Regions from separate parts of the Prevotella sp. ICM33 genome, predicted to be linked through region 1. Evidence: riboswitches for the same ligand, from Rfam matches in the RefSeq annotation. Region 1 holds a riboswitch; the other holds the start of a gene.
What was found. A riboswitch is a leader RNA that binds a small molecule or an ion and turns the genes downstream of it on or off. The one in region 1 is predicted to bind thiamine pyrophosphate.

Region 1 (15,576 bases):
TTGATTGGTTTAAATCATACTATGATGGGAGTAATATCGGAGCCTCTCACCTAACATCCATCATCTTTCCGGGGTCATCTCCTGTAGGTAAGAGTCTACGTAACAATCAGCATAACATCTGTTTCAGTAATCTCAACAAACTAAGTGAGACGGCGGAAATAAAGTATAACATTACCTACAGGCACGATATCCAACGGCAAAGTAGCTATTCGCAAACCACTTATCTGCTCCCCGATGCAAGTACTCGTATGATGACAGAAGACATTTCTGCACGTAATACGACGAACGCTGCCACAATGCAGTTGCATTTTGAGAACAACGGCAGTAAGACTTATCTTAAAAACACACTTGACTTATCAGGGAACTGGAGTGACGACAATGGACTAACTTTGTCAAACAATGCACGTATCCAGCAACATGCCTTTAACAGAAACTTAGGACTGAACAATCATACAGAATGGATTCAGCGTACAACCAATGGAGGAGGTTTTAAGCTGAAGACAACCAACTTTGTACAGACAAATCCACAAGCTCTCGCCATTGAAGGGGACATGCAGGCAAGACAAGATGCGAGACTCTCAAACATGGGAAGTTACAACTGTCTCACTTTGATAAGAAACATCCGAAAACACAACTGGACCCTTGCGCCTTCCGCAGAACTGAATATTGAATATGTGGGACTAAAAAGTCTATTAAATGATACAGCTGTGACGATGGCGACGAGCGGAGACATGGGCTACTTGCAAATGAAAAGCAACTTGGGAGCCAACCTACAATATGTCAAAAACACTTTCCGCCTATCGTTCAATCTGCCTTTATCGCTCAACTACACAAAGGTGGATAACGAACCGATAGCTAACGAGACGACGAAAGGAAAGCGCACAACCCTACTCTTCTCGCCATCTTTTACAATGCTTTGGAAAGCAACAGACAATTGGACGCTTTCTGCAGGAGGGAGTTACGGGATGTTTCCTACGAGTTGGAGAAGTCTGTTCACTGCTTATCTGATGAGCAACTATAGGACACTGAACCGCTACAAGATGAATCTATCGGAAAACAAATCGGCATCTATACATGGGAAGATACACTACAAGAATATCCCGCATCAGTTCTTTGCCTACCTCTCTGGGGCGGTTAGTCGCTCATGGAGTGACATGATTTATGGTACGACAATCGACCAGAATGCACATACACTATTGCAAGCTGAATATGCTCCGAACCACCAGAACAACTTCTCTATGACGGCAAATGTAAGAAAGGAGATTACTTGGCACGACATGAGTATCGGGGCAACAGCTGATTATTCGACTAACACAAGCAAGATACTCCGCCAGTCTGTCATCACCGACTATCAGTATAATAGTTTCTTCGTCTCTGGCAACCTTGCCTTTAATCTTATCAAGAACATCCGCCTGACAGAGAACTGTCGATGGGCAATCTCTCAATCAAAGTCGGGTAACTACACAAATATGATTCGCAACTTTAGTAATGAGGCTGCGCTCTCCATAGCTTTTATCCCTGACAGACTGATACTTAACACCAACCTACAATACACGCATAATAGTGGTTTTACGGATAAAAAGGATTACACCTTTATGAATCTTAGTATCACCTTTAAAACAAAAAAGAAGATACAATTCGTTTTGAACGTCGATAATGTCTTCAATACAAAAACCTTTATCTATCGTTCTAACAGCAATCTTTCCGAAAGCTACACCCTCTACCAGCTTCGTCCAAGAAGTGTGATGCTCACTTCTCACTTTGCATTATAACTGAAAAGGCAAGTGTGTTCGTCCCTATCTTGACAAGAATAGGAGAATACAGTCAACCACAAATATTGATTTTTCTCAATTAAATCGCCCTACTTATTTCCTAAGATGTTATCCAGAACGGGATATATCTCCGCTTCGTTCTCGTATGGATAAACCTTAAAATAGGCGTTGCCATTCAGCATAGCGGAGATATTGGCTTTGCGCTTGTCATAGAAGATATGGACAGGGATATTACGAGCCTCAGCGTATGCTAATTCATAACCAACGCCATGAGAGGGGTTCGTACATTCTGCTATCAGCACATCGGATGACCTAAGCCACTCTGTATCACGCTCATATATATGTACATCATCCTCTTTTGTACGTGCCTTAACGCTCAAACTCCCTAAACCAATATGCTCCGTCAGTACTGTATCAGTCCTGTTGATATAGTCAATAATCCGCTTATACACAGCCGCATCCTCCCTTCCACCACGGATAGAACCTGCGAAATAAACCTTTTTATTCATAACACAATGCTTTCGTTGATAAAACATACATGAGTAATACTCGCCCACAAAGATAACACTTTATAGTGAGAAACAGATGACTTAGATAGCCAATAACCTCTTTTAGTATCCTCCTGCCGACATAAAATCGCTATCCATTTGCAAGCTATAAAATACGGAGTGTTTAGTGAAAAATATTTACATCAAATCCTGTAAAACACCTAAAACAAAGGTAGAAAACACGCATAAGGAGCAAGTCTACAACATTCAGAAATTCAATTAGTTACAAAGGCGATACAGAAAAGGTGCTTAATTGGACTTCAAAAGGGCGTTAGTAAGGGGCTTAAAGGGCATCTTTTGCAAACTAAAAGGGCGTTAATTGAAAGGTAATTAATGCCTTTTTGATTTTCGAGATTAGAATTATCTTTACAATACAGAAGGACGGAAGAAGACAGAATGACAAAAAGAGACAGAATGACAAAAAGAGACAGAATGACAAAAAGACAAATAAAGACAGAAGGACAGAAAGAAAAAAGACAAAAGGAGATTTATTCTGTCTACATGGCATTGTTACGACCGAGTACCGAAAGTACTTCTGAGATTTATTCTAATTGTGCAACAAGTTGTTGCACGATTGACCTTAATAGTAATGTTAGCTATGAAATCATGAAATCTATGGTTTTAGACACTTCTAATCTTCTTTCCTTTTTGCGTATTTCAATTTTGCTGTCACTGCTATCACTTAAAAGCACAAGATAAATCGTTGGTTTTCATGGGGGTTACTTAAAATGTTAAAAGTGACAGCAAATCAAAACTAAACTTATATTGTGAGAAGTGTAATAGTTTCTTCCATAAGAGAATATTTATAGGTCAACAGTAGTTTGGTGAGATAAGGTTTACCTCTTGAGTTTAGAGTTTTAAAGAAATGTCACACAGAGGCACGGAGTAAATGGAGAATTATTAAGACAAAACAACGGTAGGCACGGAGACACCGTCGGTGCATGGAGCGACAGAGCTTGTTTGCCAATCATATTAGACACATTCTGTTCAGAATATTTATCCCAAAAGGTATGAGGAATCTGTACGCTATATCTCCGTCGCTCTTTGTGCCACTGGCACCTCCATGATATTGCCATTAGCTCTGTCAACTCTGTGGCTCTGTGTGCTTTATATGTAAGAGTTTTGATTTATTCCTCAATATTTCTGCTGAGCTAATTTTACCACTCCACGTATAGAAAGACACGAATATAAACACGCGCATACGATATTTGTACAGATTACTTTTGGCAGTTTGATAAGAAAGTATTACTTTTGCAATGGTTTTCAAAATGGAAACTAAGGGGTGCTTGCCTGTTTGGGCTTGCTGAGATTATACCCATTGACCTGATACGGATAATGCCGGCGTAGGAAGATTCCCCCTTATACTTTTTTCTTAAATCATCAACCTGGGATATGAAAAGAATTATCCTATTTACTGCTGCACTGACGTGCGTGGCAGCCATTAAGGCACAAACAGTGACGGACACACTGAGACAACAGCATCTTGACGAGGTCGTCGTGGCAGGTGTACGTGTACCAAAGAGTGCACCATACGCTGTTTCTAATATCAAAAAAACGGAACTTGAGGCGTTTTCAAAGAGTGGACGTGAACTGCCTTTCCTCCTCTCACAGACACCGGGCGTATTAGCTTGGGGCGAGAACGGACTCGGAACGGGTACGGCAGCAATGCGCATCCGTGGTGCTGCGGGCAGTAGAATCAACATCACCTTAGACGGTGTTGCACTCAATTCGCCTGAGGACCAGACGGTCTTTTGGGCAAACATGAACTCTTACGCATCGCTGATGAATAGTGTACAGATACAGCGTGGTATCGGTACTTCAACCAATGGCGACGGTGCTTTCGGTGGTTCGGTGTCGTTGGCAACGAGTGCACCAAGTAGAAAACCAAGCGTAGAGGTGAGTGGTTCATACGGTTCATACAATACGTATAACGCAGGTGTGAAGTTCTCCACGGGTCTGCTCTTCAATCATCTTGTCTTCGATGGAGCCTATCACGAGACCGCAACAGACGGATATGTCAACGGAACGAGTGGACGTTCGGGTTCTTACTATGGTGGACTAACATGGTTGGGCGATAACTTCCGCATCAGCTATAAGAACATCGGCAACTTCGAGAAGACTGGACAGGCATGGAATGGTGTCGTTACGGGTAGTAATGACTTGAGTCTAATGGATGGCACCTACGGTGCTAAGACTGGTATCATGACCTATAAAGATATGTACGAGAGAGGGTTAGGTAAATTCAACCAACTCTATGAATACCTGCAGACCGATGCTAACGGAGCCTTCGTAAAGGATGGGAATGGCAACTATCAGACAGCACGTTACACGATGCGTGACGGATCATTCTGGAACAAGACGACAGATAATTTCTATCAGAATCATAACCTCTTATCGTTTGCTTTCCACCCTTCCAACCATTGGAGTCATAACGTAACCCTGCATTACACCTACGGTTACGGCTATTACAGCGAATTTAAGCATAACACGAAGTTTGCAAAATTCGGTTTGGCATTCACCGATAGCAATGGTAAGTTTATTAAGAAGTCAGACTTCGTACGCCTGAAAGGTTTGTCACAGCACACCTACGGCATTGTTTACACCAGCAATTACAAGGACGAGAGTTGGGATGTGACAGGCGGACTAAACCTGCAGCTGTTCCGTGGCAGTCACTTCGGCTACCTTACTTATATAAAGAATGAGGAGGCAGATGCGAAGTATCGTGCTGGTGGCAATGATTATAAGTATTATGATTCTAAGGCACATAAGTATGATTACAGCGGATTCTTCAAGGCAAAATACAACTTTGCAGACTATTGGAACGTGTTTATGGACCTGCAGATCCGTCATGTAGAATATATGACTGATGGTCAGAACGACCGTTTCTATAAGGTCGGCAGTGGCTATCAGAACCAGCTCTTAGACATCAACGAGCGTTATGACTTCGTAAATCCGAAAGCAGGAATCAGCTATTATCGTGGTGGTCACAAGGCTTATGCATCTATTGCGCATGCCAGTCGTGAGCCAGAACGTAATAACTTCACCAACAACGGTAGTTATCCTGCACCATCGCCAGAGCGTATGGTGGATATCGAAATGGGCTATCAATACAATGGTCGCAACTGGAGAGCAGGGGTAAACCTCTATTATATGAACTATAACAACCAGTTTGTACAGACTGGTGCACAGAGTGATATCGGTGCGAATCTGACTACAAACATCAAGGACAGCTATCGTATGGGTGCTGAGTTGGAGGCAGGCTGGAGCCCACTGTCATGGTTGACCGTTGAGGGTAACGCTGCTTTGAGTCGTAATATCATCAAGGACTTTGACGAGATGGCAAGTGTTGACTGGGAGGCTTCCTTCCGTAAGATTCATTACAACCACTCTACTTTGGCGTTCTCACCATCAGCCATACTCAATGGTATGCTCAATCTCCATTATAAAGGCTTTGAGGCAGTATGGCATACAAACTTCGTCAGTCGTCAGTATCTCGACAATACCGAGAATATGACACGTTCGTTGCCATGCTATTCACAGACGAATGTCAACCTCAGCTATACCCTTCGTCCTACCAAGCACATTGCTGGTTTGAAGGAAGTTGTCTTCGGTGTGAACCTCAACAATATCTTCAATCGCCATTATGCAGCCAGCGGATGGGTGTACAGCACAATCCTCGACAACAACGGTCATCCTAACGAGAACCGTTATACACAGATTGGTTTTATCCCAATGGCAGGGTTTAATGTGATGGGAAGTGTTGCGGTGAAGTTTTAAATAGAACAAGACCTAACAACTGGCCCCTCCCCCTTCCCCTCCCCCGAAGGGAGGGGCGTGAATTGTACTGTATGCTTGTAGATTGCTTGTAAAAGGAGTCAATACTCAAGCAGGACAACTTGTTTACACGTAAACTTGTCCACTTGTAAACTCATGTTAATCACAAGGGGTATGCTTGTAGATTGCTTGTAAAAAGAGTCAATACTCAAGCAGGACAACTTGTTTACACGTAAACTTATCCACTTGTAATCTCATGTAGGGGTATCACGCATTCTACGCCCCTCCCTTCGGGGGAGGGGAAGGGGGAGGGGCCGGTTGGTGGGCCAGCCAGTTGGTGGGTGGATTGCTGATGGTTTGTTGTTGGTCGCTTTTCTTTCATATTCATTATGACATTAGACATGCTGGGCTGCATCGTCGGCCTAATTTACATCTATCAAGAATACAAAGCGAGTATATGGCTTTGGTTGACGGGGATTATTATGCCTGTCATCTATATGTTTGTCTATTACGAGGCAGGACTGTATGCGGACTTTGGAATGCAGATATACTATACCTTAGCAGCCATCTATGGTTTCTTGTATTGGAAGTTCGGAAGGAAGAAAGGGGCGGAGGAGATTCCTATCACACACTATCCTCGACAGTTGATACTCCCCTCACTGCTTGTCTTCCTCCTTCTCTGGGCTGCACTTTATATCATCCTCATCAAGTTCACAAACTCTACCGTACCGGTATTAGATAGCTTCGGCAATGCACTCAGCTTCATCGGGCTGTGGGCGTTAGCAAAGAAATACATCGAACAGTGGTGGATATGGATTGTTGTCGACATCGAATTAGCAGGACTTTATGTATATAAAGAGATTCCTTTCACCGCAGGACTCTATGCTTTCTATGCTGTTATTGCAGTGGCAGGGTACTTTAAGTGGAGGAGGAGCCTCCCCCAACCCCTCCGAAAGGAGGGGAGTGCAAATAGGGAAGAACCTCCCCTAACCCCTCCAAAGGAGGGGGATGCCTAACGGAAGAAAGGTTCCTTTAGAGTTCTCCAAATTATATTGATAGGTTGAAGAAAAAGTTACAGCAATAAATAAAACGAATACAAAGTATCTCGAAAGGGAGAAAGATTAGAATTAGAATAGCAAGATAAATGATTATCAATAATAAAGAAAATAATAAGAACGGACAACAACAACACATTCCCAACGAACACTCCGTTAGGCTTTCCCCTCCTTTGGAGGGGTTAGGGGAGGTCTTCGGGGGAGGTTTTAGTACCGTCATCCTTGCTGCTGGCGACTTCCCAACCCACGTCCTACCCCTTCACATCCTACGTACTGCAGAGAATCTGATAGTTTGTGATGGTGCTTTGGAGGATTTACTTGAATATGACATAGAGCCAACAGCAGTGGTAGGTGATGGCGACTCACTTTCAGAAGAGTTGAAACAACGCTATGCACACATCTATCATCCGATTTCAGAGCAGGAGTTTAACGACCTTACGAAGGCAACGCTCTTTGCTCGTTCACACTTGAAGATGGACGCATCTACCCATACTCGTCCTCGCTTCTGCTACCTCGGAGCAACTGGCAAGCGTGAAGATCATACTTTGGGCAACATCTCTCTCATGCTCTATTACTATCGCCAGTTGGCTATCGACCCAGTGATGGTAACCGACTATGGATATTTTGTTGCAGCATCGGGTACAACTCGCTTTGAATCATTCCCCGGACAGCAAGTCAGTATCTTCAATGCTACCTGCAAGGAACTAAGTAGTAACGGACTAAAATGGGATATCTATCCATTCAGCGAGCTATGGCAGGGAACACTGAACGAAGCCTTATCGAATGAATTTACAATCCAAGCGGACGGTGATTACATAATTTACCGTACGCATAAAATATAACAAACCTTTTCTACAAATCAAAATGCCATATCTTCATCTCCGTAGGGGAGATGTCGATATGGCTTTATTTTGGTTCTTTTGAAATATGGAGTGATAAACTAAAAGTCTTATATAATAGGCACACAGAGTCACGGAGGGGACGGAGGTAATGCAATATTACGGAGGTGCCGACGGCACAAAGAGCGACGGAGGTGTAGCGTACAGATTCTTGATAACGATTTTGGGATAAACACTTTGTATATAAATTGCTAATAGAATTGGCAAACAAGCTCCGTCGCTCTATACACCGACGGTGCCTCCCTGACTTCCATTGCTTTGTTTTAATAATCCTCCGTCCTCTCCGTCCCTCCGTGTGACATTTCATAAGAAACCTAACCTTAAGTGGTAAGACTCATCACTCAAAATCCTGAAGACCCCAATTTATTCCCATGTCATTGACTTTTGTAAGCTATTTTCATACCGTTCAAACACAATACATGCTCTTTTGGCTTCTTAAAGACGCCTAATTGACTTGCAAAAGATGCCCTTTTGAGCTCTAACTAACGCCCTTTTGGAATGCAATTAAGCACCTTTTACTTTACTACTTTATAACTTATTGATTTGCTGTTGGTTACAAACCTACTTTTTGTATGTGTTTTTGCCGTTATTTATAGATGTCTTACTTGCAATTTTGTAATAGTTTTTCAAACCCTTTTCTGCAGATTTTCGAAGTGTTTTTCAATGTCAGAGAGTGATAATAGGACAAATAGTTGACTGTCTTAACTATGTTTTTGTTTAATGAGTAACTTCGGTTCTTCCGTTAAAACAATACGAAAAGCGCACACACATTAAACCCCAATCGGTCATTAGACCACAATATGTTTAGCCTCTAATGACCGATTTGGATTTAACGGAAGAACCTATTTCTTACTCATCTTATGGTAAGAAACAAGGTTTTATTTCACTACAACCTTCACAGACTTACCACCCTGACGCTTTACATAAACACCAGCAACAGGCTTCTCAACCTTCACACCGCTCAATGTGTAGTAAACTGCAGGTGCATTGTTTGCTGTCTCTACAGTGCTAATCGCTGTTGGATCAACCTTAGTAAATGACACTGTCATCGCAGCAACATCAACGGTAACATCGTATGTAGCCTCCTCTGTGAAGTTCCATTTGTTATCATCACCACCAAAGACAATCTTACCCTCGTCTGACAAGTCGCGCAAATAGAACATCTGATCGAAGCCAGCATAAACATTCGTACCGAACTTCAACTCACCAGCCTTCAACTCTGTTCGTACTGAGAACTTTGCAGGATTAGTTGCATCTGCCTTCATAATCGTTCCTTCACCGATACTCCAACCGCCCTTTGTAGCACTACCAATCATCCATAAAGCAGTGTGCTTCAATGCTGTTGCCTGATAAGCAGCCTTGGTAACAACCACTTTTTTCGTAGCCAAATTACAAACAATATCATAGTTGGCAGACTCAGAAACAAAGAACTTACCATCGGTAGGCTCATCTTCGCTGCTAACCAATGGAGCCTCAACACCCGACTGTAAGGTAACAGAACTCGCTCCAGCACGATACTCCAACTTACCCCAATCAAGCTCGGTCAAGAACTTAAACTCCTTGTTTGCATCCAAATGAACAGTTGCCTTGAAGACATCAACATTCTCATCAGACTTCTGCATAACGGTAGATTGACCAAGATTCCAACCACCCCACGTAGCGTTACCGACGATTACTAAGCGATCAGCAGCTTTTGCAGACAATGCGCCAACAACGAATAAAGCGCAACATAAAATAGATTTTGTAAATGTTTTTAATCCCATAAATTTATATATTAAAAGGTTATTAAAATCTGATTTATTTCGTAATACAACTCGAAGTCCTTTTTCTTATCAACAAAGATTTAGGTTTCTTATCTTTCCTTTTCAACTACAATATTACGAAGAAAAAGCGAAACTAAAAGCGAATACAAACTTCCTACGGCTATAATATAAATCAATATAAGTCTTTCAATAACCTTCTAAACCTCAAATTAAATCATAATCACCTTATTATCAGATATATAACAACTAATAAAAAGACAATAGAAAAGCACTACTTTATAGAAAAATATAAAGTAAGAAATAACATTATAAAACAATAAAGACCTAAAAAAGGGACGAAAATAAAAGGAAAAAACGATTGAGTTAATAATGGTTCACACAGAAATAACAGGCAATCTGATTCCTAATTTGTAGAAACGTACATAATTAGAGACCTTTTCAAACGCTGGTTCTTCCGTTCTTGTAAAGGTAAATCGCTCTTCTTGATCTTGGTCGGGATAGATAATGAGACACTTAATAGGCAGTGCAGTTTCTTCATTCAAACCTAATTCTTTATAGATTTTGCTTAATCGGGCATAACCACTCACTTCCCTTGCATCGTCCATAGTTATACCACCACCCTGCTTATAACGTGGTTTATATTTCGCATCAATAACGTAGGGTTCAGTCCACTCTGTCGGTTTCAGAAGATAATCAAGTTCTTGATAATGAGCTTTCACATGATATTGAATCTCTCTTTTCCCTGTAAAAATCTTCTTAAGTTTACCAAAAACATATAACTCAAAGAGCTTGCTCATATCTATCCAGAACGGAGGCGTGACTATCTGGCTTTTACCAACAAGTGTAATGTCATAACTGAAACGTCTTAGCAGCAGTTGTGCATACTCAACAGCCGTGAAGTATTCTTTGAAAACAGGATTCCCCTTAAACGTCTTCATTGCCTTAACACTTATCTCATCGCCCACCCGCTCGAAAGAAGGCTGCACATATCTTATCTTCTTTTCCAAAGCCTTTGTGTCAAGTGCATGCTTATAAACCTCCAACTGCTTCTTACAAAAAGCAAGTGCCTTCTTTAGTATTCTGTTCTCTGGTGAGTCAATGTCATACACCTGATAACGGCAGACATTGTCTGTAATACGCTCCTTCGCAAGGTTTCGTTGAATCGTTCTACTGACAAGGATATGTCCTTTAACCTTATTGTTTAGGTTTTCTTCAACCCTATAGTAACTCTTCTTCAAACCCTTTCTTACGATACGCTGAAGAATATTCAGATACTCTGTTATCAAGAAGATACTCAACAGGTCTTGCTGCTGACTGATACGGATAGAAGGTTTATCAAAACGAATGGTAAGTAAGTCTTTCAGATGCTCCATGTTATCAGGTTCTGCTAATGCCTCGTTTAACATACGAACATAGTCTATCTCAAAGCCGTCATTCATCTTAGGACTGACTTGCACAGCTAACTCCTCCTCCTTAATCCAGTCTACCCCAACGAAATAAGAGCCAGTGGCACAGATGCTATCCGCTTTACGAGATAGCTTAAGACAGAGTTCCTTCTCCTCACGCCCTCTTTTAACCCCACGCACAACTTCTGAGCCATCATCCATATAAGGGATGATAGCCTCACACTCAGTTTGCTGAAGAGGATTATTCCCCAACAACTGCTCTTGAAGTTGCACTACTCTCATTACTCAGTTGCTTGCTTATATAATGCGTCAATAACACCTTGTGCCTCTGCTGTCAGCACACCATCACGAACATACTCCTCTAAAAGCGGGATAATCTCATAGAGAAGACGATTGCTCGTGTTATCTTCCTCATCTTGCATTAAGAAGTAACTATGACCAATCCAAACATCTTCTGGCTTATATTCATCAGACAGCGTGTCTGCGGGTTCGAGTTTCATTGTTGGGTCCCAACCACTCTCTTTATAATCATCAAAGTTCTTAACAAACAGACTACTAACCTTCTCAAACAGATCCTCATCGAATCCTTTTACATCTAAGCCAAATGGCTTCTCTGCTATGAAGGCAAAACGTCGTCTGATAGCATAATCAAGCGAACCTAAAGAGCGGTCAGCAGTATTCATGGTTGCAATCAGGTAGACATTGTTTGGAATATGAAAAGCTTTCTTAGAGTAAGGCAGCACCACACTCTCAGCATTAATACGTCCCTTACGCTTGTCTGCTTCGAGCAGTGTTATCAGTTCACCAAACACCTTCGACACATTTCCACGATTCAACTCATCAATAACCATCACATAGGCTTTGTCGTTCTCCTCCATCTTAGAAGAAGTATCGTACTTCTCAAGAATTGACTTTACATCATTAAGCGTAATAGAATTCAAACGGTAGACAGAAGACTCTACCATTGTCTTACCATCATTCATCTCTACAATGTTCTCATTGATATTCTTTACAAGCCAGTTAACACGTCTAACACGCTTATAGTTAGGGAATTTATCCTCAAACTCATAATCACCAACAACAACGCCAATGGCATCAATCGTCTGACTTGAATAACAAGACATAACGATATCGCCTATCTTCATCTTATTGATATAAGCATCTAATATCTGCTTTCCTTCACCATTATAAATACTCCAATCGGTCTCATCCGAGATAACTGGACCATAACCATCCCACCCGATACGGATATAGCTATTCTTCATACAGTCGCTTCGTACTGGATTATCGCCCGTGCCTGCAAGTGAAACCTTCCAGACAACAGCATTATCGGCGATACCCACCTGCTTGTCCTTAACCACAGGGCGTTCTGCCTCTTCACACAACTTCTTGAAGATTCCGCTTTCAATCTCGTAGGTTACTTGACTATTCTCGTTGACAACAGGGCGTAATCCCTCAATCCAATCCTCATAGTCTAAGGACTGATGAAAGGTAGTAAAGGCAATACGCTTTTCCGTTTTAAGCTGATTGTATCTGCTTACTATCTCCTCCCTACTCGGTTCTGCAGCCATAAACGCCGGATCACAAAGACGAACAGCAAGCTCTGGTACGTCATAAGTCTTACCAGTACCCGGCGCACCATATAACACTATGTTCTTACGTCGCTCCCATGTACGGACAACATCATCATACCATGTTAGTTCTGCCTCATCTAATGTTCCATTGTTCGCATTTGCAGAAAGTTCATAGAATGTTTTTTCCTTTATAACACCTTTCTTCATTTTCGCCTTTATATCATTAAGTATACTCATATACTCTGAATATTCTGGAGCTTTATTTGGTAATATAACACCATAATGTTCTTTCAAATATGCTCTATTCGTACTGTCAAAAGCCAAGAAATCTTCTGGACGAATCCAGAACAAAGCCATTGTTATATTTACACGTATAATATATTGCCTTATGACTATATTATATTCGTCTTCGAAGTTCTCTTTCTTAACTACTTTTACAAACAAACTCCAAAGATTATCAATATCATCATCTTCACGATCCCTTCTAAAACCAAAGAAATGAGACTTCTGATTATTAAGGATAGGAATACCTACAAAGTCTTCTGGAACATTAGCTGACATATTCAGAAGATCCTTAAATAATTCTGCAGAGCGGATTCTATTTTCTTTTTTAACACCTCGATTAAATATTCCGAAAGTAGTAAACGGATCAATGTCTGTGAATAAATCATCCTTACCACCTTCGTCGTGAAGGTAGTCTGCTAAGAGAGTTGCTCTATTATTATATATTAGTTTAAGCAGTTTCTTCCTATCCGTTTGAAACTGAAGAAGTTTTTCTGCAAACTCCTTGTAGAAAGGCATCCAAGTAAAAATCATATTTGTTTCAATTTACTGTTATATTTTCATTCATACATATGCATCAGAAAAAATCTGTACATCAATCATCAGATTTATATCCAATACAGCACCTTGTCTGATTAAGCAGATATTTCTTTATCTACTTCTACAACAAAGTCTTTATCACAATCTCATACAAGAAGATAGATATGCAAAGTAAACACTATAACCTATGGTACATCCCAAATAGGCTAATAAAGTCTGCCTCAATTACAACACTTCTCACAAACTTACTTTTATTTTCATTTGCTGTCATTTTAACATTTGCGTAGAGTTCATTGTAAATCAACAAGTTAAACACTCACAACCGATGACAGAAGTGACAGGAAAGTTTGTTTTAAAGTGCCGAACTACAAATATAGCGACTTTGTCTGACATATCGTTATTTTATGTTTACAAATTTTATTTTATATCAAACATCAAAGGGATATCGCGCATTCTACTCCCCTCCCCTTGGGGGAGGGGCAAGGGGGAGGGGCTACTTGTTGTGTGTTGTGTTAAGTGTTTTTTTATTTTTCATCCACCACTTCACCGCAGCATTCATAATCTCATTCATGCCGTCGAAAATCTCATCGAGATTACTTTGTTTTAATTCGCCGTTGCCTTCTCCACCTGCATGCTTGAGAATAAAGGTTTTATCATGGGGAGAATAACCGCAAAGAGAACGACTTTTAATCACATTTAAATCGTCTTCAAAGCGGTCAGGCGTGGTATCAATCACCTGAACATTCAGGCGAGGCCATGTAGAGCATTCAATCAACTTAAATAGTTTTCCGTCCACCTCGTGAACAGAATAATGGAAATCATAGGTTTTCATTGCTTAATTACTCATTTTGTTGGGTCTTCTGAAACTTGGAATCATAAGGCTGTCCGCCTAAATTTTGAACTCTGACGGAATGTCACACAGAGAAAAGGAGTGTACAGAGGCTTATTGCATACAAGGCAATGGAAGTCACAGAGGCACCGTCGGTGCGTGGAGAAACGGAGGTTATTTGCCAGTTTTATTAGAGATTTTATGCCCAAAGCATTTACCCCAAAACTTATCAGGAATCTGTACGCTTCATCTCCGTCGCTCATTGTGCCACTGGCATCGCCTACAGGCGTTTTTGCCTTTCTAGAAGTGGTGTAGTACTGAAATGCGTTTTGTAAAGTCTATTTACCGTAGCTTTCAATCATTACACCCAGCTTTTTAAACCCAAATCAATTGTAAGACCACTAATCACACAATTGATGTTGCTTACATTTCATCCAGTTCATCTTTTGTTGGCTTGTCGGCATCTTGCCTATGATATTGTTTGAGCGTAGTGCACCACATTTTCAATAACAACAACGGCAATGTATCCAGCAATACACAAAATCAAAACAACTCTACCCACTGTTTTTGGGTAAAAAAGACATAATACCTAGTACGAAAACTTCACCCCAAGAAACAAACTGCGGGGTTGAGTAGGTCCGTAAACATAGTCGGAGGCACGCGAAGCCCCTTTATCCAAATCCTTTTGGTAAGCATCGAGCATGTTTTGCACCCCCGCACTAGCCTCCAATTTCACCTGCTTAGTTATGTAGAAATTATAGGCAAGCTTCAGGTTAAGCGTGAGAAACGCGGGAGTGTGCTCAATGATAGCAAAGTCGTTGGTGCGCTCGCTCCCCCCTTTGGGGTGGCCAACATACATTCTACCCGTGTAAACGCCCGATAACGATAGGGCAAAATCGATGGTGGGATGCACAGTGAGGGTGAAATATCCGTAGGTGTTGGGCGTTCGCAGCAGACGTTTAGTGGTTTTAAACTCGGGAGCAGCATCGTCGTCCCATTCTTCGGGCGTGCGATAACGGCTGCTTTGCCAAGTAAAACCAGCTTGCAATTGCGCCCACGACGAGAGCGAAGCCTTGCCCTCGAGGTTAATTCCATACACCGTTGCACCGTTAGAATTGAAGCGTTCTTCAACAC
Region 2 (15,576 bases), on a different contig from region 1:
ATTCCAAGTTAAGGCAAAACCAACAAAGAAGGTTGAAGGTTTAAAGCCTGGTATGTCGTTGATACTAAAGAAGTAGGACCTCCCCCAGCCCCTCCAAAGGAGGGGAGTTGCCTAACGGGATAAAATTGGTTGTTTTTTAAGTAACAATCAGTTATCGAATAATGGCAAAATAAAAAACTCTCTTAGCACCTTCCATAGATGTGCTGATGGTAAACACATGTGGTGCTGATGGCTAACACCAATGGTGCTAAGGCTTAATACTAAAGACAGAGGGGCTTGCTTTACTAATAAGCTATTAAGAAATCATTATTTAAAGACCATCTAACAAAGACATTTAAAGGCAGTTTTCCTCACATAATATCCTTTTATAGAGGGAGTTGAGGAGGCTTTTTAATCATAATGAAGAAGTTACTCTTATACATAAGAAGGATTGTTAATCTCTCTGCTCGTGAAGTTAGATTGATGATACATAACCCCATCTACATCTGTTGTATGGTGGTTTTTCCTCTTGTTATCATCTTTTTCTTTACATCTCTGATGAGTACTGGGCAGCCAGAGAAACTCCCTTGTGGTGTTGTCGACAACGATAACACTTCTGTTACACGTGCTATGATTCGTCAGTTGGATGGTTTTCAAAGTACTCGTGTCGCAGGGCATTACAACAATGTATCTGAAGCACGTAAAGCCATACAGCGCAATGAGATATATGGTTTCCTCTATATCCCAGAAGGAACAACGGCTAAGCTTGTTTCTCAGCGGCAGCCAGAGGTATCTTTCTATTATAGTAATGTGACACTCGTTGCGGGAGGTATGATTTTCAAAGACCTCAAGACTGTAACTACTCTTAGTTCTGCAGCTGTTGGTGCAGCTAAGTTGCAGATGCTTGGAAAGACGCCTGATGAGATTAAAACAATCATTCAGCCAATAGGTCTCGATGTACACATGGTTGGTAATCCTTGGATGAACTATAATGTTTATTTAAGTAGTATTATGATTCCCGGTATTCTGGTGCTATTCATGTTTCTCATTACCGCCTACTCTATCGGTACCGAGTTAAAGTTTGGTAGAGCTAATGAGTGGATGTCTATGGCTGGAAATAATATTTTTTTAGCACTTACAGGTAAACTATTACCACAGACACTCATCTTCTTAACCATATTCTTAGGATATGAATGGTATGTCTATGGTTATCTAAACTTTCCACACCCTGGTGGGCTGGGTATGTTCATCTTCCTTGCCATACTTACTGTACTGTCATCTCAGGGATTCGGTGTTTTTGTCTTTGGATTGATGCCTTCTCTGCGAATGTCAATGAGTATATGTTCTCTTTGGGCTGTGGTAGGTTTCTCTGCCTGTGGTGCAACCTTCCCACTATTTGCTATGGACGGTATGATTGAAGCCTTGGCACAGATCATACCATTGCGCCATTACTATATGATTTATCAAATCTGTATCTTCAATGGTTATCCTTTGATAAATGCATGGGTGAATGTCATAGCACTGGTAGCTTTTGCCTCACTGCCAATCCTTGTGATTAGAAATATTAAACGAGCAATGGTTGAATATGTGTATATACCTTAAAGATATGCAAGTGTCAGCCACTAACGGTCATAAAGGATGAGTTTATGTACAGAATTTTATCAAAGGAAAAGTTCCATAAATAGTTATATTTATGTGTATTACTCATCTCTGATTAAATAATCTCTCAAAGAAGAGGGTTTAACAAACTGTCAATTATGTCAGAAACAAAGAATACAACGAAGTCTATTAACAAAAAGAAAGCAAGCTCAGGACCACTGAGTTTTCTGTCTTCTCTTTGTTATATATGGTGGTTGGAGACGAAGAGTACGATTAAAGACGAAGGAGTATTAATATTCTTTCTTGTTGTACCTTTGGCTTATCCACTGCTTTACTCATGGATATATAATAATGAGGTGGTGCGTGAGGTTCCTGTCGCTATTGTCGATTTATCTCACTCTTCATCTTCACGTGAGTTTATTCAAGACTTTGATGCGTCACCTGATGTACGTGCTGCCTACTATTGTAATAACCTGCAGGAGGCTGAAGCATTGGTAGGAAAACAGGCTGTACATGGTGTACTCTACTTTCCAAGTGACTTTGATCGCACTTTGCATCGTGGTGAAAAGGCTCATGTGGGCGTGTATTGTGATATGAGTCTGATGCTTACCTATAAGGCTATCTATCAGACTGCATTGGCAGTATCAATGGAAATGGGTACTGACATAAAGAAAGAACATTCCTTATCGTTTACAAAAAGAGATGAAGAGGTCAGCACCGAACCAATGATAGTAGATGCAGAGCCTATCTTTAACACAACGGGAGGTTATGGTAATGCTATTCTTCCTGGTGTGTTGATTCTTATTCTACAGCAAACATTACTTCTCGGAATTGGCTTATCAGCAGGTACAGCACGTGAAAACAACCGTTTCCAAGACCTTGTCCCTATCGGTAAACACTACAATGGAATTATGAAGATAGTACTTGGCAAATCCTCTTGCTACTTCATGATTTATTGTGTTATGGCAGCATACGTAACAATGGTTGTACCCCATTTGTTTAACTTCACTATGCTTGCCCATCCTGCTGACCTCTTTTGGCTTCTGTTGCCATATCTATTAGCAGTTATCTTCTTCGGTATGACTATCTCGTGTCTTGTGCGTTATCGTGAGAATGTGATGCTTTTAGTGGTCTTTACCTCTATCCCTTTCCTTTTCCTTACAGGAGCTTCATGGCCACAGAGTAGTATTCCTGGTGGCTGGCAGGGTGTCAGTTGGCTTGTTCCTTCCACCTTTGGCGTTCGTGGATATTTACGAATAGCCTCTATGGGTGCTACCATTGATGATGTATTGCCAGAAGTTCGTGCGTTATGGATACAAGCAGCTGTATATTTTGTGACAACCTGCTTTGTCTATAGGTTCCAGATTATCAATGCTCGTAAACATGCTATCTCACACTATCAGATGATTCAAGATAGGATTAAGACTGCTCGTGAGAAGAAGTCTAAGGAATAATAAATATTCTAAGAAAAGGTTTTAGCATACAATGCTCTTTATTGATATAATAGAGAAGTAGAACCCTTTACAGCAGAAAGAATAATCTGATTTGTAAACATTTTTCACTAATCCAATTCTTATTAAGGCTTAATTGGCTTTGAAAAGACGCCCTTTTAGCTTGCAAAAGGTGCCCTTTTGAAGTCTTACTAACGCCCTTTTGAAGGCCAATTAAGCACCTTTTCTCATGCAATCTTGTAACATCTTAATAGCAAGACAGTTACAAAGGCAAATGAAATAGTACTTTTTCACCTGATTTCTACAGGTATATAGAGGAGTAATGTAAACATTTTTCGCTATAGTGTGATTATCTTTAAGGTTGGATATAGTAAAAGTGATGGTATGAGATTCATCCCATTTATATCAAATTTAAAATCTTTAAAATTCCATATATCAATGAGATGATAGCACCTATCCACCCTCTTATATACATATATTCGCCACCTCCTCCAGAATTATGAGCCTTAGAACATAACCATATCATAATGATACCCACTATTATATAGTTCGTCCCCTCTAAGACCTTATTAAACAATCCTACAAGACCTAAGATAAAAATAACACATAAAGAAATATATGCAACTGAAGAAATCAAAGTATTTCTCCTTTGAGAATTCCTCAAGCAATAAAAGAGATAGCAAGACAAACATATAGTCAGAAGCCCAGATATACTATATAATCCCATTACTTTAATTTATTAGTGTAAACAAATAGATATTGATTATACTTTAACGCTTCATTAAAAGAAGTACTAAGTCCAAACGCAAACCTCTCCGTTTCATATCAAAATCATAAATAGCATAAGTCTTGTTCCAACCCAATTACATTTTTGCTTGAAAGGTAATTCGCAAAACTCAGCGTACAACAAATCGCTTTACAAAGGTATTTTTGTATATGAATCATCATCTATCAATATTCCATATTTACTAAAAGACCACAATGAAAGTTATTAAAACGGACCTCATAGTCTAACCCTTCAGATACTTTATGTTCAATCATTTTAAGCTTCATCTTGTCTTCTGTACTTTATAAGACAAATGGGAATATAAGTTTATACGTCTATTAGATACATCTATAATAAACTATAAACTTGTATTCCCGTAACTAATATATCCTCTTATATCACTCTTAAAAGTAGAAGTGTCCTCTCTTCTTTGTGTTAAATGCTACCCTTATGCAAGGTGGAAAAGAAAGACTTACTTTGATGTGTCTCTATGTAGCACACTTCCGTTTGCCTGATGCGTAGCAAGAACAAGCACTTCAGCAATCTGAACATGCGCAGGAGCGGAAGCAGCATAGAACACAACCTCAGCTATATCGGCGCCAGTAAGTGGCTTAACACCCTCATATACCTTTTCAGCACGAGTATCATTGCCATGAAAACGTACGTTAGAGAAGTGGGTTTCTACCAATCCTGGTTTTACATTCGTCACACGTACAGAGGTATGTGCAAGGTCAATACGGAGTCCGTCGGTAATAGTCTTTACCGCTGCCTTTGTACCACAATAGACATTACCGCCCGCATAGGCTGCATCGCCAGCCACAGAACCGATGTTAATAACATGTCCGCTGTCACGTTTTACCATTCTTGGAACAACAAGGCGTGTCATGGTTAAGAGTCCTTTGATATTGGTATCAATCATCGTTTCCCAATCTTCAAAGCTACCTTCGTATTCAGGTTCTAAGCCAAGAGCCAAACCAGCATTGTTAATTAAGACATCAATCTGCTGCCATTCAAGTGGTAGGCTGTTGATAGCTGCAGTTGCTGCATTACGATTTCGTACGTCAAAAGCAAGTGCTAACACTCTCACTCCTTCTGCTTCGAGTTCTTTCTTTAAGTTAGCAAGAAGTTGTGCTCTACGCCCAGTAATGATAACATCATACCCTCCTTGTGCAAACTTACGTGCACAGGCTTCGCCAATTCCACTGGTAGCACCAGTAATCAATACTATTTTTCTCATATTATGACTAAGTTATTATTGAAAGACAATATAGTTTAAGACGGACTTATAGAAAGGAGAACTTGCTCCCCTTCCAGTTTCTTATCTAATAGTTAGTATCTACAAAATACTACTATTATTTATTCGATACCGCCACACCTATTAATATCAATGCACTTCCGACATAGGCTATGGCTGTCATTGGCTCGTTGAGGAAGATAGCACTGGTTGCTACTGTGGTGATAGGGTTTAGATATAGATAGTTCGATGATGTCATGGCACCAATCTTCGCAATGACTAATGTCCACAGAACGAAGCAAAGGAAAGACGCTACAAGACCAAGGAACAATAGGTTTAAGATAACTTTCGGTGTGAGAAGCATGGAGGTGGTTGCCGTCCATGGGTCAAAAAGAAAGGCTGGCAATACCGTTACAAGTCCGTAGAAGAATATCTTACGTGTTATAAAAACAGCTGAATAACTGTTTGATATCTTCTTCATCAGTAAGGAATAAACAGCCCAACATAGTGATGCCAATAACGTGAGGAGGTCGCCCCAAGGATTCAGATGTAGGACAAAACTACCATTGAAGATAACGATAGCAACACCCATCAAGGCTATCAACGAACCGAGAATCAATGACCAACTTGCTTTGATACTCTTCACAAAGGTGATACCAAGTAGTACTGTAAGCAGTGGTGCAGTACAAACAATAAAACTAACGTTATTAACATAAGTAAGTCCCACGGCATAGTTTTCTGCAAGGAAGAACACTGAACCTCCCGTTATACCTAATAAAACCATAATTAATTCATCACGCCATGTACGAGAAAAAAGCTGATGTGGCGAGATAAACCATATACAAATATAGGCAATAACAAAGCGTAGGAAAAAGATTTCCAACGGTGTTAACCCACTGTTATAAAGCACCTTTGTGTTTACAAAGGTAGTGCCCCATATGGCGACAATAGCAATGGCAAGAAGATGCCATAGTATGTTTTTATTCTTGATGTTCGGCATATTTCCTAAGAGGATTAGGTAAGGTTTTACCCTTTGTGATAAGAATTATTACGGAAGTAATGATAAGTACACAACCAATAATAATAGATGTTGTGAGTGGTTCACCCATTAGTGTGATACCAATAGTCATTGCAGTGAGAGGCTCAAAGGCTCCTAAGATAGCAACACTGGCAGAATCAATCAAGGTGAGTGAACGAACCAACGTAACGTTACTGATAGTGGTTGGAATCAAACCCAGTAGTATCAATGAAAGGAAAGAGTCTGCATTCGTAATTCGTTGTACCCCTCCTGTCGTAAATGTTGCATAAAGGATGAGTAGCAACATAGCCATAAAAAAGATGTAGAAATTAACCTTCAACGCCGGCAACTTACGAATACGCATGTTAGGGAAGAGTACCATATAGATAGCATACAGCAGTCCTGAAGACATGGCAAGTGTAACACCCCACATCGACTTAATACCGTCTGTATGCCCTATTCCACCAAGAAAAGCCACACCGGCAATAGCAAGTAAAATAGCTAAGGATATGCGAATTGTAAGTTTTTCGTTAAAGAAAAGAATGAGAAGAACCTCCGTCCATACCGGATAAGAGAATAGCAGGGTAGTAGCTATACCACCAGGCATATATTCGTAACTACTGAAAAGACATACAGCCGACACAGCATACAGAATCGAAAGGAATGTGATACGGAGTCCATCTCCCCATCGTATATGTAGATTTTGCTTACGCCATAAGAGGATTGCCATCATAAAAAGACAACCGAAGGCGAAACGATAGATTAAAACTGACGGCAGTAACATTCCCGACTCCATTACAGGAATAGAGAAAAGCGGGATAGTACCGAACGTAATTGCAGAAAGGCTGGCATAACCATAACCCTTTATAGTGGAAGAATTATTCACGATTTATATGTGTGTTGATTAACGCTAATATAAGTGCAAAATTACATATTTTTCTGCAATATATGTACCGAAAACTCCTATAAAAAGGTCAAGAATAGGGAATAATGACTATACCATGAGGTATGGCAATAATAAATAGCTTTTACGTTGGCTAACTATTGCAAGGCATTTAGCACCCAACACCATTGGTGTCTACCATTAGCACCACATGTGCGGAGCATCAACTCCTTGGAAAACATAGTCTTTTAATTGGGGAGAGAACTATATAATATGGCGTACTAAACGTTAAATATAAGTTAAATCTTAGGTAACTATTTCCTATTTAAGTAATAACATATACTTTTGTCAACCGATAAATAAATTAAGAAACAAGGGGTGCTTCACGGTTGTGTTGCTGAGATTATACCCATAGAACCTGACGCTGATAATGCAGCCGCAGGGATTGTCTCATTCTATACTTACATATTGTTTGTCATTAATGAGACTGTTTTCTATCTCGTATCATCTTTTGAAAAACTGCAATAGACGTACCTCTACAAACCGATATGGTGCATGAGATATATTTGTGCATTGACAATTGCAGGCTCTGACTGTAGCGGTGGAGCTGGAATACAAGCAGACATAAAGACTATGTCAGCCTTGGGTGTCTATGCAGCAACTGCTATTACATCTATTACTGTGCAAAATACGAAAGGTGTACAGGCTGTTCATGGAGTGAATCCTCTTATCGTTGCCAACCAGATTAAGGCGGTTATGGACGATATAAAACCTGATGCTGTAAAGATTGGGATGGTAAATGATTGTGCTACTATACACGCCATAGCTGATACGTTGAAATTTTATCCGAACATTCCGATAGTGATTGATCCGATTATGATATCTACGAGTGGCTTTAGACTTATGAAACAAGATGCTTTAGAACTATTTTGTGACTCTTTGCTTCCTATGTCTACTCTATTGACTCCTAATCTTCCTGAGACAGAAATATTGTCTAACATGAAAATAAATTCCATTGATGATATGGATATAGCAGCACAAAGAATCTTGAGTTTGGGGTGTAAAGCTGTTCTGATAAAAGGAGGACATATGACAGGAGATAGAAAGATTGACCGGCTATATATGGCTAATGGAATAGTACAAACCTTTACCCGTAAGACAATAGACACCCGAAACACTCATGGAACAGGTTGCACACTATCCTCTGCTATCACTTCGTTTATAGCACGTGGACTGGAATTAACTGATGCCATAGCTGCTGCAAAGAACTATCTTTCTCAAGCATTGGCGGCTGGTAAGGATATTCATATAGGCGAAGGACACGGACCTGTCAACCATTTGTTTAATCCAGAGAAACAAATAACTTTATGATACAATTTATTACACATGCCAATGAACGCTATGATTACATAGATGGCGTTCGAATGGCACTCGAAGGAGGATGCCGATGGATTCAACTTCGAATGAAGGATGCTTCAGAAGAGGAGGTTCTGAAGACTGCTAAAAGTACGAGAAAACTATGCAGACAATACGATGCAGTCTTTATTCTTGATGATTATGTAGAACTGGTAGAAAGGACAGGTGCTGATGGTGTGCATCTTGGTAAGAACGATATGCCTATCGATAAAGCACGTCGTCTTCTTGGAAAGGATAAAATCATTGGTGGTACAGCAAATACTTTTGAGGATATCAAACGTATTTATTCTGCTAGAGCAGACTACATTGGTTGCGGTCCTTTCCGCTTTACGACTACCAAGAAAAAGCTATCTCCTATCTTAGGGTTAGATGGCTATAGCCGTATCATAGAGCAAATGAATACTTACGGAATTTATACCCCTATCATTGCTATTGGTGGTATACTTCTACAAGATGTATCGGATATAATGCAGACAGGGGTGAGTGGTGTAGCTGTTAGTGGTGCTATCCTTAATGCTAACAATGATGATACCCCAGTTACCACCATGAAAAGATTTATCAATAAACTTAAATCAAACAATAAATGAAAACGGAATTCAAATTTAGCTATCCTTCCTCTGAGAAGGTTTACCTAAGTGGAAGACTCTATCCTGAGCTCAAAGTGGGTATGCGTAAAGTACATCTTACTCCTACTGTTACTATCAAGAAGGGAGAAAGATGTGAGGAAAACAATGCTCCTGTGTATATATATGATACCAGTGGTGCTTACAGTGATCCTAATATTGATATCAACTTAGAGTGCGGACTGCCTAAACTTCGACAGCCTTGGGTCATAAAACGTAAGGAAAGAGAGACCCAAATGTATTTTGCCAAACAGGGTATAATAACTGAGGAGATGGAATATGTTGCCATCAGAGAGAATATGAATTGTGAGGAGTTGGGTATCAGTACGCGTATCACTCCAGCGTTTGTATGCAAGGAAATTGCCGAAGGGAGGGCTGTAATACCTGCTAACAAAAAGCATCCAGAATCTGAACCGATGATTATCGGGACGAACTTTCTGGTAAAGATAAACGCCAATATCGGCAATTCTTCTACGTCTTCAGACATTGAACAAGAGATTGAAAAGGCGGTTTGGAGTTGTAAATGGGGTTGTGATACATTAATGGATTTATCTACAGGTAAGGATATTCATGAGACACGAGAACGAATTCTTCGTAACTGTCCTGTGCCAGTTGGGACTGTACCTATGTATCAAGCTTTTGAGAAAGTTAATGGAAAGATTGAAGCTCTTAACTGGAAAATCTTCCGTGATACTTTGATAGAACAATGTGAGCAGGGAGTAGACTATTTTACAATTCATTGTGGCATACGATTAAAGAATATACATCTTGCCGACAATCGATTGACAGGTATCGTAAGTCGTGGTGGTAGTATTATCTCTAAATGGTGCAAGGAACATCAAAAAGAGAGTTTTCTCTATGAGCATTTTGATGATATATGTGATATCTGTGCAAGGTATGATGTTGCTATATCGTTGGGAGACGGACTACGTCCTGGTTGTACGTACGATGCGAATGATGCTGCTCAATTTGCCGAACTTGACACGATGGGTGAATTGGTTGAGCGTGCATGGGATAAGAATGTACAGGTCTTTATTGAAGGACCTGGTCATGTTCCAATGCATAAAATCAAGGAGAATATGGAACGACAAATTGATAAGTGCCATGGTGCACCCTTCTATACATTAGGGCCACTCGTCACAGATATTGCTCCAGCTTATGATCATATCACGTCTGCTATTGGTGCATCTCTCATCGGATGGTATGGTACTGCCATGCTATGTTATGTAACACCAAAGGAACATCTTGCCCTACCAGAGAAAGATGATGTTCGTATTGGTGTCATCACTTATAAGATAGCTGCCCACGCAGCAGACCTTGCAAAGGGACATCCAAGTGCTTCTATCCGTGATAATGCATTGAGTAAAGCACGTTACGACTTTCGTTGGAAGGACCAGTTTAACTTAGCACTCGACCCTGAGCGTGCGCTTGAATATTACAAAGCAAGCAACTCTGTTGATGCAAACTATTGTACAATGTGCGGTCCACACTTCTGTGCTGCACGTATTAGTCATTCTCTCAAGAACTGTGAGGAATAAGCAAAAGAATAACAATTATCCATAAATATAAATTTATTATGATTGAGACACAAGTATCAAAAGGTATTATTAGTACCTATTTCGACAAACTTCAGCGTAATTTACAACTCGATGTTGCCATCGTTGGTGGTGGTCCTTCTGGCATCGTTGCAGCTTATTATCTGGCAAAAGCAGGGCTTAGAACTGCTCTGTTCGATCGCAAGCTGTCACCTGGCGGAGGTATGTGGGGTGGCGCAATGATGTTCAACCAAATCGTTATACAGGAAGAAGCGTTGCACATTGTCAAGGACTTCAACATCAGCTATCAGCCTTATGAAAACGAACTTTATACCATTGACTCCGTTGAAAGTACCTCCGCTTTGCTTTATCATGCAGCTCATGCTGGTGCAACAATCTTCAACTGCTATTCTGTTGAAGATGTTGTCTTCAAGAATGATGTTGTAAGTGGTGTTGTAGTCAACTGGACTCCAGTCCTTCGTGAAGGACTACATGTTGACCCATTAAACATCATGTCTAAATGTGTGATTGATGGTACTGGTCACGACAGCGAGATATGTAAAGTTGTGGCACGTAAGAATGGTATTCAACTTGACACTGCTACAGGCGGAGTTGTGGGTGAAAAGTCCTTGGATGTGGCTGAGGGTGAGCGTATGGTTGTTGAAGGTACACGTGAAATTTACGCTGGACTCTATGTCTGTGGTATGGCTTCTTCAGCCGTAGCAGGAACTCCAAGAATGGGTCCAATATTTGGTGGTATGTTACTATCAGGCAAGAAGGTAGCCGATTTAATTATAGAGAAACTAAAGAAATAAATATCATCTAATGAAATGGATAACCATTACCTCTCCCGAATTCTTATCGGGAGAGACTACTTTCATAAGTAAACTCTTTTCACAAGGGCTTGACTTATTGCATCTGCGTAAACCAGAAGCATCATTAGAAGCCTACAAGCAGCTTCTTCTTCAAATACCAGAGCAGTGGCACAGTCGAATCGTTCTGCACGAACATTTTGAATTGGCAGAAGAATATAAGCTTCATGGTATTCATTTGAATCGGCGCTGTTCTGTGGCCCCGAATGCTTTTCATGGAAGCATCTCTTGCTCCTGTCATACAATAGAGGAAGTTATTACACAAAAAGAGTCAAAAGACTATGTATTCTTGAGTCCTATCTTTGATAGTATTTCTAAAGTTGGATATCATGCAGCCTTCTCCCCAACCTTACTTAAGCAGGCTGCCGTAGAGAATGTAATTGACGAAAAAGTAATTGCCTTGGGAGGTATAACTGCTAAAAACATCCCACTTGTCAAAGAATGGCACTTTGGTGGTGTTGCGTTATTAGGAGATATATGGAAGCGTATGTCAGACCCACAAGTAGATGAATATCTGAAGCATATTCGAACACTCCTTTAATAAGTTTAGACCAATATGAACTCAAACTCAATAAAAATGATTCTCCAATTGACCTTTTATTATTCCTCTAAGTAACGAAATATAGAATAAACTGGGGTGTTTCTCAACCCCATTGACGAGGTAACCTTTAAAGGTATATAATCTAATGTTTCTGCTTCTTTCAGAATCATAAATGTCTTTTGTTCAAGCATTTTATTAATCCTATAGTGTGAGTCAATGTCCTTCTTCTTTATATCTACATGATATAGAATTACATATCCTGAAAAGTAATAACAAGCTATTATCTGTTTGCGATTCCTCTTTGGATAATACCAACACCCCGATGATGATACAACGCTATCATACGTGTATTCAAATGGCGAAAGTCCTAAATCATATTTATAAATACCCTTTTGAGCATCTAAAGCAAAATCCTCATTGTAAAATTGTTTATAACCAATAGTATCCTTAGGATTTATAAACCTTCTAATACTGGCATTATCTTCTAAATTTACATAGAAGGGATATGTTTTCCTGTTCAATGAAATCGTACGTCCAATGTGACGATAAGTAATTCCCCCACCTTGTAATTGATTATCATATACCTCATAAAAGCTTTTTACGATTCCGTTTTTAACATATACAACCTCTGTTGACATCTGTGCATTGAGCATATATGCTTGTAACAAAAATACACAACAGAGTATTCCTCTAAGATAGTTATTAGAGGTTCTCCTCAATTCCATTCTGTATACTCTCCGTATCGCATCTGTTTTATATAATCCTGTTTTATGGTTCATCATCGATGGTGTTTTATTAATAGGTTTGATAATAAGCTATTGAAAAAGCAAAGATAATCATTTACAACATAAAAAGCAAATTTACCGTTCAATTTATAGGTCCCATTGAAATTAAAACTTCTATTAAAAACAAGCAAGAAATTACTATTCGTATCATTAGAATACTTTATTTCGTTTCACTCTTCTCCGTTCGCACTATTGGTGTTCACCATCCGCACCATTGGTGCTGTGCCTCCGCACCATATGTGCTGAGCCTTTAAACATAGATAAGGAAAGAGGAGAAAACTTTATAATGACTCTTTTCTAAGCGAAGAAAAGAGACTTGTAGATAAGGTTTGTTATCAAAGTGAAAACAACTACATTCTACTTTTAATCATGAGTAATTCTGAGCCATTATACACGACCTCATCAATTCATTCCAAACTTCTACTTTCTTATAACATCACAAATTCTTTAAAATAGATCTCCTGTCACTCCTATCATCTAAAAAAGACTTGTAACTCATTGGTTTATAACAGATTCATTTAAAGTGTTAAAAGTGACAGCAAAATAAAATTAAAACTATCATAGTAATATAGCTTTCATTTCTACAAAATGGTAAACTATTCTATCTCATAACGAACAACTATAAAAGATAATTATTTGCAAGAATTACAAATTATATGTACCTTTGCATTGTCTTAAGTAAGTTGGATGATTACCTGAGGAATCAGAAAGAATAAAGAAATCCTTTTATCGTATAAAGGATTATCTATAGCACTTATAATAATTAAATTTAGGTAAATAGCAATGAGGATAGCATTTTTCGACGCAAAGTCGTATGACATCGAGTCTTTCAACGAAGTAAACAAGGATTATAATTTCGATATTCGCTATTATCAAGAGCGTCTCAGTATTAGTACTGTGCCTTTGGCAAAGGGTGCAGACGTGGTTTGTATTTTCGTAAATGCAGAGTGCGATGCAAGAGTTATTGATGAATTAGTGAACAATGGTGTAAAACTTGTAGCGCTTCGATGTGCTGGTTTCAATAATGTTGACCTTAAGGCTGCTGAAGGTCGTATTAAGGTGACACACGTACCTGCTTACTCTCCACATGCTGTTGCTGAGTATGCTGTAGCACTGATGCTAAGTCTTAACCGTAAGATTTATCGTGCTGTGAACCGTACACGTGATGGAAACTTCACATTACATGGTTTGTTAGGCTTCGACATGTATGGTAAGACAGCAGGTGTTGTTGGTATGGGTCGTATTGCCAAAGAGCTTATAAAGATTCTTCACGGCTTTGGTATGAATATTATGGCATACGATCTCTATCCAGATCAAGAGTTTGCAAAGCAGTATAATGTGAAGGTTGTTCAGCTTGACGAACTTTATGCGAATAGTGATATCATCTCCCTCCACTGCCCATTGACACCAGACACAAAGTTCCTTATCAATAAGGAAAGTATTGCAAAGATGAAGAAGGGTGTGATGATTATAAATACTGGTCGTGGTCAGCTTATCCACACAGAAGACCTTATCGAAGGCTTGCGTACAAAGCAGGTGGGTTCAGCTGGTCTTGACGTTTATGAAGAGGAGAAAGAGTACTTCTATGAAGATAAAAGCGACAAGATGATTGACGATGACGTATTGGCTCGCTTATTGATGGTTCCAAACGTTGTATTGACCTCTCACCAGGCATTCTTTACAAAAGAAGCACTCTACAACATCGCTGTTTCAACCCTTAGCAGTGTAAAAGAACTATCAGAGGGTAAGGAACTTAGTTGCCAGGTGAAGTAAATATTAGAATCTTATAATCCTCATAAAGATTATAAGGTCAGTATTAGGTATACAATAAGATGGATTGAAAGAAAAATCTTTTTCAATCCATCTTTTTATATGTATTTTCTTTGTTGTTGTATCATATAAATAATATTTAACGCAAAAACCTTTGAAGTTACATTAGTTTCGTTTAACTTTGCGCACATAATTAACGAAATATTCAATATAAAACTTCTCTATTGGAAGCTTTAAAAGGCTTATGATGAGGAGAATAATAAAGGATAACTATAGAATAAAATATACTTAATAAAAAAACAAAGAGTTATGAAAAAGATTTTAGTTGTAGCAGCACTGATGCTTTCATCAGTATCTACATTCGCACAGCATGCAGTTGGTTCATTCAACCTTCAGCCAAAGGTTGGTGTAAACATTGCTAACCTCACAGAAATAAAAGATTCAGATCCACGTATTGGTCTTGCTGCTGGTGTTGAAGGCGAGTATCAAGCAAGTGACATCTTCTCTGTAAGTGCAGGAGTTCTCTACTCTATGCAAGGTGCTAAGCAGGAGTATTCTGTTCTGAAACAGACATTTAAGAATACATATAAGCTTGATTACATTAACGTTCCAATTATGGCAAACGTTTATGTAACAAAGGGTTTGGCTGTTAAATTGGGTGTTCAACCTGGCTTCTTGGTTAGTAGCACTACTAAGGCAGAAGCTAACACATTCCTTGGAACAGGAAGTTCTACTAATGATATTAAAGCAAAGTCAGTTGACTTCTCTATTCCTGTAGGTATCTCTTACGAATACAACAACTTCCAACTTGACGCTCGTTACAACTGGGGTTTGACCAAGGTTTTTGAGAACTACAAGAATAAGAACAGCGTATTCCAGATTACTTTGGGTTACAAGTTTGACTTGTAAATCATTAAAACAAATACTATATTGTTTTGAGGAGACCATAGGGTCTCCTCCTTTCGTTTGTGCATTATCGTCCTCAATATGATTAAACCCGAATCGGTCATTAGAGCACAATATGTATAGTTCTTCTTACTATGGTTTTATTTCCTAACCGATTCGGGTTAAAGCGATAATATTAGAGGGCTTTACTCCTAATTA

Region 2: it holds a riboswitch for thiamine pyrophosphate, as region 1 does, so the genes downstream of both, thiD (bifunctional hydroxymethylpyrimidine kinase/phosphomethylpyrimidine kinase) here and HMPREF1505_RS05430 (TonB-dependent receptor) in region 1, are expected to answer to the same signal.

The regions. Positions count from the first base shown of each region.
Region 1 covers NZ_JACD01000048.1:2,132-17,707, forward strand. The annotation lists gene HMPREF1505_RS05415 (TonB-dependent receptor) at 1-1,772, shown strand, start outside; gene HMPREF1505_RS05420 (nucleoside 2-deoxyribosyltransferase) at 1,862-2,281, opposite strand; TPP riboswitch at 3,587-3,687, shown strand; gene HMPREF1505_RS05430 (TonB-dependent receptor) at 3,713-6,097, shown strand; gene pnuC (nicotinamide riboside transporter PnuC) at 6,484-7,110, shown strand; gene HMPREF1505_RS05440 (thiamine diphosphokinase) at 7,239-7,991, shown strand; gene HMPREF1505_RS05445 (SusF/SusE family outer membrane protein) at 8,927-9,811, opposite strand; gene HMPREF1505_RS05450 (hypothetical protein) at 10,186-11,499, opposite strand; gene HMPREF1505_RS05455 (AAA family ATPase) at 11,499-13,607, opposite strand; gene HMPREF1505_RS05460 (hypothetical protein) at 14,107-14,445, opposite strand; gene HMPREF1505_RS05465 (TonB-dependent receptor) at 15,032-15,576, opposite strand, start outside.
Region 2 covers NZ_JACD01000028.1:30,330-45,905, forward strand. The annotation lists gene HMPREF1505_RS04150 (HlyD family secretion protein) at 1-76, shown strand, start outside; gene HMPREF1505_RS04155 (ABC transporter permease) at 400-1,581, shown strand; gene HMPREF1505_RS04160 (ABC transporter permease) at 1,737-3,032, shown strand; gene HMPREF1505_RS04165 (SDR family oxidoreductase) at 4,268-5,032, opposite strand; gene HMPREF1505_RS04170 (DMT family transporter) at 5,148-6,029, opposite strand; gene HMPREF1505_RS04175 (DMT family transporter) at 6,010-6,933, opposite strand; TPP riboswitch at 7,295-7,393, shown strand; gene thiD (bifunctional hydroxymethylpyrimidine kinase/phosphomethylpyrimidine kinase) at 7,486-8,301, shown strand; gene HMPREF1505_RS04185 (thiamine phosphate synthase) at 8,298-8,933, shown strand; gene thiC (phosphomethylpyrimidine synthase ThiC) at 8,930-10,507, shown strand; gene HMPREF1505_RS04195 (sulfide-dependent adenosine diphosphate thiazole synthase) at 10,546-11,319, shown strand; gene HMPREF1505_RS04200 (thiamine phosphate synthase) at 11,330-11,917, shown strand; gene HMPREF1505_RS04205 (hypothetical protein) at 11,977-12,699, opposite strand; gene HMPREF1505_RS04210 (2-hydroxyacid dehydrogenase) at 13,486-14,475, shown strand; gene HMPREF1505_RS04215 (porin family protein) at 14,782-15,381, shown strand.